One region of the Brevundimonas kwangchunensis genome, then DNA from elsewhere that is predicted to be linked to it. Evidence: riboswitches for the same ligand, from Rfam matches in the RefSeq annotation. Region 1 holds a riboswitch; the other holds the start of a gene.
The links. A riboswitch is a leader RNA that binds a small molecule or an ion and turns the genes downstream of it on or off. The one in region 1 is predicted to bind S-adenosylmethionine.
Positions count from the first base shown of each region.

Region 2: another riboswitch for S-adenosylmethionine. It lies ahead of ABDZ95_RS08490 (TonB-dependent receptor plug domain-containing protein); the one in region 1 lies ahead of metX (homoserine O-succinyltransferase MetX).

Region 1 is NZ_BAAAGA010000001.1:240,820-247,284, forward strand. It holds gene ABDZ95_RS01205 (TorF family putative porin) at 20-703, opposite strand; gene ABDZ95_RS01210 (ammonium transporter) at 795-2,153, opposite strand; SAM riboswitch class I at 2,406-2,530, shown strand; gene metX (homoserine O-succinyltransferase MetX) at 2,629-3,633, shown strand; gene metB (cystathionine gamma-synthase) at 3,630-4,823, shown strand; gene ABDZ95_RS01225 (homoserine dehydrogenase) at 4,835-6,097, shown strand; gene ABDZ95_RS01230 (hypothetical protein) at 6,222-6,446, shown strand.
Region 2 is NZ_BAAAGA010000004.1:63,293-69,757, reverse strand. It holds gene ABDZ95_RS08500 (replicative DNA helicase) at 1-1,150, opposite strand, end outside; gene ABDZ95_RS08495 (hypothetical protein) at 1,261-1,644, opposite strand; gene ABDZ95_RS08490 (TonB-dependent receptor plug domain-containing protein) at 1,744-4,149, opposite strand; SAM riboswitch class I at 4,442-4,553, opposite strand; gene rplI (50S ribosomal protein L9) at 4,721-5,305, opposite strand; gene rpsR (30S ribosomal protein S18) at 5,307-5,582, opposite strand; gene rpsF (30S ribosomal protein S6) at 5,595-5,981, opposite strand; gene ABDZ95_RS08470 (sensor domain-containing diguanylate cyclase) at 6,159-6,465, opposite strand, start outside.

The DNA.
Region 1 (6,465 bases):
GCCCGCGAAGACGCTGGCGTCAGAAAGTGAACTTCAGCGTCGCCGTAAAGCGGTCGTCGTAGAGTGGCGCATCCACGTCGGTGTCGTGGTAGCGGACGTCCACCGCAACGTTCTCGGTCAAGGCGTACGCGACCCCGGCGTTCCACGTGGTGTAGTCGTCGCTGACGTCGAGCGCCTGATGCCCGACCGCGCCACTGACGGTCCACTTTTCCGCGGGCGTGAAGGCGGCATTTGCCTCCACGTAGGTCGCCTGCTCATCCAGGCCGTAGAAGTCCGGCGACCAGTAAAGCGCCGCGCCGAGCGTCACCGGACCGATCGCGCGCGAAGCCGCCGCCTTGAACTCCACGAAGTCGTAGTCTGAGCCCGACGGCGCATTGACGTAGAAGTAGGCGACCGCGCCGAAGTCGAGCGCGAAACCGCCCGCCTCGGTGCGGAAGCCGCCGTAGAGATCGACCTCGGCATCGGTGTCGTCCCCGAAATCGACGCCCGAGGCCCAGGCGCCGGCATAGAAGGATCCGGCCGTCAGATCGACGCCGCCCTGGATCGTCGGATCCTCATTGGTCTGGCTGGCGCCGCGGAAGACGTAGTCGGAAGTGGCCGAGACGTTCCACGCGATCTCGGGCGACTGCGCCCGGGCGTCGGCCGGAACGGCGGCGGTGAACAGGGCGGCCACGGCGGCCGCAGAGGCGAAGGCGAGTCTCATCATCGTATCCCCTGTTGTTCGATGTCGGCACGCGCACGCTTACTGATGCCGGGCGCGGGGAGAGGACCGCGCCCGGCCTCGTCGACTGTCGTCAGACGCTTTCGAGAGCCTCCCCGTGCAGGTGGGTGTCGAGGCCTTCTTCCTCGCCCTCGGCGCTGACCCGCAGGCCGGTTGTGAACTTGCAGACGAGCAGGATCACGAAGGTGCCGACGGCGCTGTAGGCGATGGTCCAGAGCAGCCCGATCGCCTGGTTCATGACCGTCGCACCCTCGGACAGGCTGTTGATCGCGGTGGAGGCGAACACGCCGGTCAGCAGGGCGCCGACCAGACCACCGGCGCCGTGGATGCCGAAGGCGTCCAGGCTGTCGTCGTAGCGGAGCAGCTTCTTGATCCAGACCGAGGCCGCATAGCAGGCCGGGCCGGCGATCAGACCGATGATGACCGCGCCCTTGGGATCCACGAAACCGGCCGCCGGAGTGATGGCGACCAGACCTGCGACGATACCCGACAGCACGCCGATCAGCGACGGCTTCTTCTTCTCCATGACCTCGATGATCTTCCACGACACCGAGGCGGCCGCGGCGGCCAGGATGGTGTTGACAAGGGCCACGCCGGCCAGGGCGTTGGCGCCGCCTGCCGAGCCGGCATTGAAGCCGATCCAGCCGACCAGCAGCAGGCTGGCGCCGATCATTGTCAGGACCGGGTTGTGGGCGGTGATCGGCTCGACGCCATAGCCCTTCCGCGGTCCGAGGAAGAGGGCGCAGACCAGCCCCGCGACGCCCGAGTTGACGTGCACGACCGCGCCGCCGGCGAAGTCCAGCACCCCGGCCGAACCGAGGAAGCCGCCACCCCAGACCCAGTGCGCGATCGGCGCGTAGATCAGCAGCGACCACAGGGCGGTGAACAGCAGCAGGCCCGAGTATTTCAGCCGCTCGGCGAAGGCGCCGGTGACCAGGGCGGGCGTGATGATGGCGAAGGTCAGCTGGAACGAGATCCAGACGAACTCCGGAATGCCCGGCAGCAGGCTGTGCGCCGTCTCCATGCCGACCCCGTTCAGGAAGATGGCGTCGAAGCTGCCGATCACCTGATTGACCGTATCGGCGTCGTAGCCTGCCAGAGCGCCAGCCTTGCCGAAGGCGATACTGTAGCCGGCGATGAACCACACGAGGGTGGCCACTGCGAAGACGCCGACCGACTGTGTGATGGTGGCGATGACGTTCTTGCGGCGAACCATGCCGCCGTAGAACAGGGCGAGACCCGGCAGGGTCATCAGAAGCACGAGAGCGGTCGAGGTGATCAGCCAGGCGGTGCCGGCTCCGTCCAGTTCCAGAGGAACCTGATGCGCGAGAAGCGCGGGCGCCGGAGAGGCCGGCGCGGCGCTGGCGGCGGTCGCCAGCGCGGTGGTGATAAGGGTGAGGCCCCATACGAGGCCGCTGCGAAGTCGAACCATCTCAATCCCCCAAAAGGATGCCGTTACGCAGTTGCGAACTGTTTACCGCATCTGCGAAATGCACAAGTGGCCGGACGATGTTTCGTGAATTTTTATTGCTTCTCAGATCAAACCAGAGGCCTAAATCGCACGATAGGCCCCAGAAACATCACCATAAAGCATCAATGTTCCACGATATGGGGCGCTTCGATTTTTGCGATCGCAACATGAAAGCGGGGTTGACGGCTTCCGGAGCCTCCTTCACGGTAAGCGCACTCATCAAGACCGGCTGAGGGATAGGCCCTTTGACGCCGGGGCAACCTTCCAGTGATCCACCCGATCTCTGGAGATGGTGCCAACTCCTGCGGGGCGTCTTCGGAAGCCGCGAGAGATGAGTGAAACGAGTGCGCCCTGGCGGGTGCAAACGGTTCACGGGTCTGTCACCGCACAAGTTGGTTCGCCCCATCGGTTTCGCTGAGCGGAATCGGAGCGGACCTTGGCGTCCACGCAAGACATCACCGCCGGACAGGACTGGCCTGTCGAGGAAGCGCCAGGCGTCGACGTGCGCGCCGCCCTGTCCGCCGACTTCAGGCTGCAGTCGGGCGAGGCTCTGGCCGCCACCGAGGTGGTCGGCCGGATTTATGGCGTGGCGGGCGCACCGCTGGTCGTGGTCGCGGGCGGCATTTCGTCGGGACGTGACGCCGCACGCTGGTGGTCGTGGGCCGTGCGCGCCGGAGGCCCGATCGACCTGAACCGCATTCGCGTCCTCGCCATCGACCTGGCTCCGGGCCGCGACGAGACCGTGACTCTCACCACGACCGATCAGGCGCGGCTGCTGGCCGTCCTGTTGGACGCACTGGGCGAGCCGGTCGTGGACGCCTTCGTCGGCGCCTCGTACGGCGGCTGCATCGGACAGGCTTTCGCGGCGGCCTTCCCCGAGCGCATCGGCGAGCTGGTCGTGATTTCCGCCGCGCACCGCGCCCACCCGTCCGCCACAGCCTGGCGCGGGGTGCAGCGCCGTCTGCTGGCCTTCGCCCGCGACTGCGGTCGTGAGGCCGAAGGCATCGCCCTGGCCCGCGAGCTGGCCATGACCACCTATCGCACCGCCGACGAGTTCGACTGGCGCTTCAGCGGCGCCGCTCCAGCCGAGGCGGGCCAGCCCTATCCGGTGTGCGACTATCTGATCTCGCGCGGCGCCAACTATGCCGAGGTCACCTCGGCCAGCCGCTGGATCGCCCTGTCGGACTCGCTGGATCGTCACGCGGTCGCGCCCGAAGCCATCGCCTGCCCGCTGATCGTGCTGGGCTTCACCTCGGACCGCCTCGTGCCGATCGAGGACATTCGCGAACTGGCCCGTCGCGCCCCCAATCTTCGTCGCCTCGAGGAAGCCCCCTCGATCTTCGGCCACGACGCCTTCCTGAAGGAGCGCGAGGTCGTCGGCCGCGCGCTGCACGCCGCCCTTTCTCCCCTCTACGCCCGTCCCTCGGAGCTCGCCGCATGACCGCCCCTTCGAACTGTCATCCCTGTACGACCGCCGCGCGTCACGGGGTGAACGCCGACCCGACGCACGGCGCGGTGATCCCGCCGCTCTATCTGTCGTCGAACTACAGCTTCGACGGGCTCGATGGAAAACGGCGCTACGACTACACGCGCTCGGGCAATCCGACGCGGGACGTGCTGGGTGAGACCCTGGCCGAGCTTGAGGGCGGCTGCGGCGCGGTCGTGACTGCCACGGGCATGGCGGCGGTCGATCTGGCCCTGTTCTCGCTGGAGCCCGGCGACCTGCTGCTGGCCCCGCACGACCTCTACGGCGGCACCCATCGCCTGCTCTGCGCGAGGGCGCGCAAGGGGCATTTCGAGGTCACCTTCGTTGACCAGAACGATCGCGAGGCGCTGGACGCGGCCTTCGCCCGCCAGCCGAAACTGATCCTGATCGAGACCCCGTCCAACCCGCTGATGCGCGTCGTTGACGTGGCCGACATCTGCAAGCGCGCCCGCGCGGTCGGCTGCAAATCGGCGGTCGACAACACCTTCCTGTCGCCGGCCCTGCAGCGCCCCCTGTCGCTGGGCGCCGACCTGGTGATCCACTCGACCACCAAATACATCAACGGCCACTCCGACGTGGTCGGCGGCTGCGTGGTGGCGAAGGATCCGGCCGATCTGGAGCAGCTGACCTGGTGGGCCAACTGTCTGGGCGTGACCGGCTCGCCTTTCGACGCATGGCTGACCCTGCGCGGCGTGCGCACCCTGTTCGCCCGCGTCGAGCGCCAGCAGTCCAGCGCGGGCAAGATCGCCGAATGGCTGGATGCCCACCCGGCCGTCGCCGGCGTCAACTATCCGGGCCTCAAGAGCCATCCGGGTCACGCCATTGCGGCCCGCCAGCAGGCCGGCTTCGGCGCCATGCTCAGCTTCGAACTGAAGGGTGGGCTCGACGCCGCGCGCGCCTTTGCCGACACGCTGCAGGTCTTCACCCTGGCGGAATCGCTGGGCGGGGTCGAAAGCCTGGTCGCCCATCCGACCCTGATGACCCACGCCGCCATGACGCCCGAGGCGCGCGCTGTCGCCGGCATCACCGACGGCCTGCTGCGCCTGTCGGTCGGGCTGGAGCATCCGGAGGATCTGATCGCAGACCTGACTGTCGCCCTCGACGCCGCGCTGGCGACGGCCGAACCGGCCGCCCAGGCCGCCTGAGGAGAGACGACGTGACCGCCCTCCTTTCCCTTCCCCGCACACCCGCGTCTCTCCCCGAGACCGCCGTCCGCGCCGACGAGCCCGTGGCCCTGCTGCAACTCGACGCGACCGATGCGATCGAGGCCGCCTCGGCGGTCTATCGCGAGGTCCGGCGCGGACGGCGAGTGGTGGCCGTCGCCTCGGGCGACGCCGACGCCCCTGCCCGCCTGATCGCCGCGCTGGACGCCATCGGCGTGGACGCCGTCAGCCCGTCGCAGGGCGAGGCCCTGCTGACCGCGGCCGTCTCGGTTGTTCCTGGCCCGGCCACGGCGCCCCGTGAAACGCCGCGACCGGAGAAGGTCCTGCGCGTCGCGCTCGCCGGCTGCGGCGTGGTCGGCGGCGGCGTGCTGGAGCGCCTGCTCAGGGACGCCCGGTTCGAGGTCGTCGGCGTTCTCGTCCGCAACCCTGATCGCGCGCGCCAGACGGCCATCCCGGCCGGTCTCGCCCTGACCGATCCTGCCGCCCTGCTGGCGCGCGAGCCCGACGTTCTGGTCGAGGCGATCTCGGACGCTTCCACCGGTCTGGCCCTGATCCGCGCCGCCCTGACCCGCGGCGTGGACGTGGTCAGCGCCAACAAGCAGGCCGTCGGCGGCGACCTTCCCGCCCTGACTGCGCTTGCCGCCTCGACCGGCGCTCGCCTGCTGTATTCCGCCAGCGTCGGCGGGGGCGCGCCGCTGATCGAAACCGTGCGCCGTGCCAAAGCGCACGGACCCGTGGTGCGGATCGAGGCGGTGCTGAACGGCACCTGCAACTTCATCCTGAACCGGCTGGCCGACGGCGTCGCGTTCGACGAGGCGCTCAACGCGGCGCAGAAAGCCGGGTTCGCCGAAGAAGATCCCACCGCCGACCTCAGCGGGCAGGACGCCGCCGCCAAGCTGGCCATCCTCGCACACGAGGCGCTGGACGGCGGCCTGTCGCCGGACCGGATCGGGCGAGACATCCTGTCTGCGGTCACAATCCCCGATGGCAAACGGGTGCGGCAGGTGTCCAGTCTGGATGTTCGCTCCGGCCATGTCGGCGTGGCGTTTCTCGACGCCGATGGAGACCCCCTGTTCGCCAATCTCGCCGATGAATGGAATGCCCTCAGGGTTACGACCGAAGACGGACGAAACTTCATCGCCAAAGGACGCGGAGCCGGGCGCCTGCCGACAACAACGAGCGTGTGGGCCGACCTGTCCGAACTCGTCACAATCACGGACTGCGCCGGTGCGGCAAGGCGCCGCACTTCAGCTTGACCGTGAGGATTCAGCGCAACGCCTTAACCTGTTTTTCGCGAACCCGTTGGATCATGGATGGAATTCCAGGGCGCATCATGCAACCTTCGGATTCATTAGCGTTCACACTCGTGAGGAGCATCACATGAAAAAAGCCATTGCCGCAGTCGCCCTGGGCGTCCTGCTCGTCGCGGGTCAAGCCGCCGCCGCCAACAACACCGCCGCTGTCCGCGTCGGCGACCGCGTCGGCGCTGCCGCCGGTGAGTCGAGCGAATTCGCCGCCGTGCCGCTGCCGGTCCTGCTGATCGGCGCCGCCGTTCTGGTCGGCGCCGTTGTTGTCGCCACCGACGACGACAGCGAAAGCGACTGATACGACCTTCGGGATCAAT
Region 2 (6,465 bases), on a different contig from region 1:
ACAGGGCGATGATCGGCACCGACAGTTCCTTGGCCAGCGCCTTCAGGCCGCCGGTGATCTCGGAGACTTCCTGCACCCGGTTCTTCTGGCCGCCGCCGTCGCCGGTGGTGACCAGCTGGAGGTAGTCGACGATGATCAGGTCGAGGCCGTGATCCATCCGCTTCAGGCGGCGCGCGCGGGCGGCCAGCTTGGAGATGGACAAGCCGCCGGTGGCGTCGATGAACAGGGGGCTTTCGCCGATCTCGACGGCCGCGTCGCGGATCTTGCCGAAGTCCGAGGCGTCGATCTCGCCCTTGCGGAGCTTGTCCGAGGATACGCCCGAGGCGTCGGCCAGAATACGCATCGCCAGCTGCTCGGCGCTCATTTCCAGCGAGTAGAAGGCGACGACGCCGCCGCTGACGGTCTTGCGGCCCTCCGGGTGCGGCTCCCAGCGATAGTTGCGGGCGACGTTGAAGGCGATGTTGGTCGCCAGCGCCGTCTTGCCCATCGAGGGACGGCCGGCGAGGATCAGAAGGTCGGAGGGGTGCAGTCCGCCCAGCTTCTGGTCGAGGTCGTCCAGCTGGGTCGCCAGACCGGCCAGCTTGCCGTCCCGCTGATAGGCTTCGGCCGCCATCTGCACGGCGCCGGACAGGGCGTGGGAGAAACTGACGAAGCCGGACGACGGCTTGCCGGTCTCAGCCAGTGAATAGAGCGTCTGTTCGGCGTTCTCGATCTGCTCGTCGGCCGGCGTCTCCGGATTGGGCGCCTCCTTGATGATCTCGCCGCCGATGCGGATCAGGTCGCGGCGCAGGGCCAGGTCATAGACGACGCGGGCGTAGTCCGGCGCATTGGCGGCCGGCGGGGCGCGGTCGACCAGATCGGCGAGGTAGCGCAGACCACCAAACTCCTGGAACGCCGGGTCCTGCTTGAACCGCTCCATCAGGATGGTCGGCTCGGCCAGCATGCCCTGACGGATGTGATCCTCGATCGCGTCGTACAGACGCTGATGGAAGGGCTCGTACAGGTGGCTGCCGCGCAGGCGGTCGCTCAGCCGCTCGAACACGGCGTTGTCGAACATCAGCGCGCCCAGCAGCGCCTGCTCGGCCTCGAGATTGTGCGGCAGGGACGCAATCTGCGTCTGGTCGAAGCTTGAGGGAGCGAAGGCGTTCATGGTCATGACGTCATGCCCTTACACGCGGGCCGCGTCATTCTTTGTCGTAGCCTTCGACGGGGACAGAATTCACCGCCTGTGGATGCGGGCGATTTCCGTTTACGGATCAGTCAGCCGCCGGGGCAGGGATAGCGCGCGCGCATCCAGTCCCGCATGCCGTCGGTGACGGTCATCCGCTGGCGGCGGTCCTGCGGGATAGCGTTCAGGTGGGCGAGCAACTGCCGCGGATTGAGGCTGATGCTGTCGCCGGCCGGGCAGGCGGGCGGGTTGCGGCCCGCGGCCCGGGCCTGACGGACCTCCCGCATGACATTGCCCAGCGCGCGCTCGCCCTCGCTCTTCAGCCTATGCGCATCAGGGCGCAGCATGGCTGTCGCGTTCAGCGGGATGCGGTTCGCGCGGGTCACGAACTCGTCCAGCGTCATGGCGGACTGGGCTGACACGCTGCCGGCCGAAAGGCAGGCGAAGGCAATGGCGGCGACGATGGCTGCGCGCATGAATGGATATCCCTCCGACCCCCGCGCACAGCTTGGCCGTGAGATTGCGGCGGAACAAGGGTCTTTGGCGCGAGAGGGGGACCTCCCGCGCCATGACGATCACCAGTTCAGGCCGATGCGGGCATAGACGAAGCGCCCGTTGAAGCCGAACGGCGAATAGTAAGGGAAGCCCAGTACGCCGTTGCTGTTCAGCGCCTCCGGCACGGCGTCCGGGTACTCGTCGAATGCGTTGTCGACGCCCAGAGCCAGGGTGACGCGCTCATTGGGCTGGAACCGGCCCTCGAAGTCGAAGACCGTCTTGTCGCCTGTCGAGTAGTCCGCAGCTGCGGTCGAGCCGGGCTGCAGCACGTCGCCGTAGTAGGTCGCCCGTGCCGTCAGGCCCCAACGGCCGTAGGACCAGTCGGCGTTGCCCGAGACCTTGGTGTCCGGCGTACCCTGCTGAATCGTCTCGATCCGGCTGCGGGCGAACAGGGGCGGTACCGGATTCAGCACCGAGGACGAGCTCGGGACCTTGGTGACCTCGACGTCGTTGAAGTTGGCCGCGACCGTGAAGTCCCAGTCGCCATAAGCCTCGGTGTTCAGCCGGTAGCGGCCGACGACGTCGATGCCCTTTGTGGTCGTCTCGACGCCATTCAGGAAGAAGCGCGCGGCCTGGACGCCCAGCGGATCGAGCAGGGCGGCGACCTGCGGGCTGAAGCTGCGGTTGATCAGCTCCGACAGGACGATCTGGTCCTCGATGTCGATCTGGTAGGCATCCACGGTCAGATTGAAGTTACCGAGCCGGAAGACGCCGCCGAGCGTGTAGTTCGTCGAGGTTTCCGCATCGAGTGGCTGGGCCCCCAGCAGGCTTGCGACGGTGCTGGTGGCCGGGAAGGTGCCGGTCTCGACCACGGCCCCGTTCTGGATCACCGAGCTGGTCGAGGTGAAATACTGCTGCTGCAGGGACGGAGCCCGGAAACCGGTCGAGACCGAGCCGCGCAGGGCGAACGACGGGGTGAAGTCGTAGCGGGCCGAGATCTTGCCGGTGGTCGAGGTCCCGAAGTCGGAATAGTCCTCGAACCGGACGGCGCCGGCGACGGTGAGTTGTTCGGTGACCGGCGCCTCGACATCCAGATAGGCGCCGACCGCAGTGCGGTCCTCGTCGATCTCGTTGCCGGGCTGGAAGCCGGGAAAGCCCTGCGCGCCGCCGCCCAGCGCGGTGTTGCCGCCCAGCGGGCCACGGTTCCAGGACTCGGGCTGGCCGGCCTGAATCTCATAGGTCTCCCGACGCGCCTCCAGACCGATGGCGACGTTGACCGGAGCGTACAGGCCGAACTCGTACTGACGGCTGGCGTCCAGCCCCAGCACCAGCTGGTCATAGATCAGCGAGCCGGAATCGAAGCTGGTCGGTGAGGCCGCGCCATAGGTGGCGTTCAGCGAGTTCTCGGTGCGGAAGTCGAGCGCGTTTCGGCCGTAGACGAGGTTCACATCGGTCGCCCAGCCGCCGACCTCGCCGCGCAGGCCGCCGGCGAGGGACAGATCCTGCGAGTTGATGTTGATCTTCGGCAGGAAGCCGTTGGGGTAGAGGGCGGCGACGTTGTTCGCATTGCTGGCCAGGCGCGGGAAGGCCGCGCTCTCACTGTCGCGGTCCTGATAGCCGGCCCAGCCATAGGCCTCCCAACCGTTGCCGAGCGGCGCGCCGGCATTGGCGAAGACCGTCCACTGCTCGACCTCCGGATCGCCGAAGCGCGCGGTGATGGCCGCGGGCGAGACGCGCGGGTCGAGATCCGAGCGGTTGGTCGCGTCGCGCTTCAGATACTCGGCGCTGAGGGTCAGATAGCCGTCCTGACCGAGGCCGAAGCCCTGCCAGGCCGAGGCGGTGACGGTGCCGCCGTCGTCCTCGTCATGCGGAGCCGCGCGGGCGGTGTCGACTGTGGTGCGGTAGCCGCCCAGCGTCAGCGTCGCGCCGCCCCCTTCGCGAGCCTCGCGCAGGCGCAGGTTCACCACGCCGGCGATGGCGTCCGAACCGTACTGTGCCGAGGCGCCATCGCGCAGCACCTCGACCCGATCCAGCGCGCCGGACGGGATGGTATTCAGATCGACGGCCGCCGAGCCCCGGCCGACCGAGCCGTTGACGTTGACGAGGGCCGAGGCGTGCCGGCGCGTGCCGTTGACCAGCACCAGCGTCTGGTCCGGCGACAGGCCGCGCAAGGTGGCCGGGCGGATGGAGTCCGTGCCGTCCACGACGGCGGGACGCTGGAAGGTCAGGGAAGGGACGGCCTGCGACAGGGCGGCGGCCAGCTCGGTGGTGCCCCGGTTCTGCAGGTCCTCTGACGTCACGACGTCGACCGGTGCGAGGGTGTCCAGGCGCGAGCGGTTGGGCGCCCGGGTGCCGGTGACGACGACCTCGTCGATTGTCGTCGGCTCGTCCTGCGGCAGGGCGGTCTGGGCCGAGGCGGCGCCGGCGAGCAGGGCGGACGCCGAGGCGGCGGCGAACAGGGCGAGGCGGAAGGTGGTGGTTTTCATGTCGGTTCTCGATGAGGCGCAGGTGTCTGCACGGCGTCGCGCGCAGCGATCGCCGGTGTCGGTCTTGCGAGTTGTGGGAGTTCAGGTCCGGCGCGAATGCCGGGTGACGGTCAGCCGGTTACAGCGGACGTCGACATCGCATCGGACGGGCGCACCGCATGCAGGATTGCAGCGCGCGAACGCCGGGGGCAGCGAGAACAGTCAGGCGGGAAATGTCGTCACGCATCGTCGTCTCCTGCTCGATCGGAAACTTCAGCGGTGACAGATGGAGGGAGTCCGGGCGTGACCCGGTCTCTCATCTGCCGCGACCCGGCGAGGGGTCCCGAAGGAGTTGGCACCTTACGGAGGTCCGCAGGTTGCCCCGGCGTCCAAGGGCCTTTTCCCTCAGCCGGTCTCGATGAGCAGTTGCGATATTGCGATGCGTCAAAAACGGATCAAGTCCATGACGCAAAAAAGTTCGGCGGCGCAGGGTCGCCCCTGCGCCGCCGTGTCTTTTCAGCACTAAGTCGAAATCGGTCGAGTTGGACGCAGTCCAGCCCGGCTCAGATTTCGGCCAGCTTCAAGGCTGGGTTCAGGCTTCCGAACCCAGGCCGTCTTGCTGGCCGGCGCCGCCGGCGACCATGTCCGCGGCCTGTTCGGCGGCGGCTTCACGGTCTTCTTCGTAGGCCGACTTGATCACGTCCTCGCCCTTGGCTTGACGCTCGGCTTCTTCAGCCGAACGGGCGATGTTGATCTTGACGGTGGCCGAGACCTCGGCGTGCAGGCGAACCAGCACTTCGTGGACGCCCAGCGTCTTGATCGCGGTGTTCAGCACGACCTGCGAGCGCTCGACCTTGCCGCCTTCAGCCTGAACGGCTTCGGCGACGTCGCGGCCGGCGACCGAACCGTACAGCTGACCCGTCTCACCCGCCTGGCGGATCATGACGTAGGTCTGGCCGTCGATCTTGTCGGCGACCTTCTGCGCGTCGGCCTTGTTCTTCTCGTTGCGCTGCTCGATGGCGGCGCGGTCGAGTTCGAAGGCCTTCAGGTTGGCGGCGGTGGCCCGGCGGGCCTTGTCGCGCGGCAGAAGGAAGTTGCGGGCGAAGCCGTCCTTGACAGTGACGACGTCGCCGATGGCGCCGAGGTTATCGACGCGTTCCAGCAGAACGACCTTCATCTTACTTCACCACGTACGGCAGGAGGGCCAGATAGCGGGCGCGCTTGATGGCCTTGGCCAGTTCGCGCTGCTTCTTCTGGGAAACAGCCGTGATGCGCGACGGGACGATCTTGCCGCGCTCGCTGATGTAGCGTTGCAGCAGTTTCACGTCCTTGTAGTCGATCTTCGGCGCGTTCGGGCCGGAGAACGGGCACACCTTGCGGCGACGGTAGAACGGGCGACGGGCCGGGCCGGAGCCGGCCGGCGCGCCCGGGATCGGGGCAGTCGTATCGGTCATGTTCCGGGTTCCTTAGGCAGCGGCTTCAGCGTTGTCGTCACGCGGACCGCGTTCACGCTCGCGCTCGCGCTCGCGTTCACGACGGGCCAGCAGCGGCGACAGTTCCAGGTCGAGTTCCTCGACGCGGACGGTCAGCCAGCGCAGCACGTCTTCGTTGATCGACAGCTGACGCTCGACTTCGGCCATGGCGGCCGGCGGGCAATCGATGGCGAGCAGCGAATAATGAGCCTTGCGGTTCTTCTTGACCCGGTAGGTCAGGTTGCGCAGACCCCAGTACTCGATCTTGGCGACGGAACCGCCGTTTTCCTCGATCAGAGTCTTGATGGTGTCGTTCAGCGCTTCGGCCTGTTGCGCGGAGATATCCTGGCGCGACATGACCGTGTGCTCGTAAAGAGCCATGCAGTCTTCTCCCTTGTAGGGCATCGGCGCGGCCGGACCGGGTAGTCCGTTCCACGATGGATCCCGAGGCGGCGGCCGGGATGACTTCCCGAACCCTTTGGAGTTCCGCACCGGGACCGAAGCCCTGGAAAGCGGGCGCGTATAAGGGAAAAGCGGGCCTGGAGCAAGGCTGCGCGGTCAGGCCGCGCGGCGGTCTCCGTGAGGGGCCAGCAGGACGATCGTCTCCACCCGGTTCCGGCCGCCCGCCTTCGCCCGGTACAGCGCTCCGTCGGCCCCGACCAGCAGGCCGTCGGGCATGGTCAGGTTGCGACCGGTCCTGCCGGGGGCGGTGGCGACGCCGAGGCTGACGGTCAGGATGCCGTGGGGGCTGCCTTCGTGCGGTACGGACAGGGCCTCGACCGCGGCGCGGATGGTGTGGGCCACGCGCTCGGCCCCGATAGAGGGCGTGCGGGGCAGGATGACCGACAGTTCCTCGCCGCCGTAA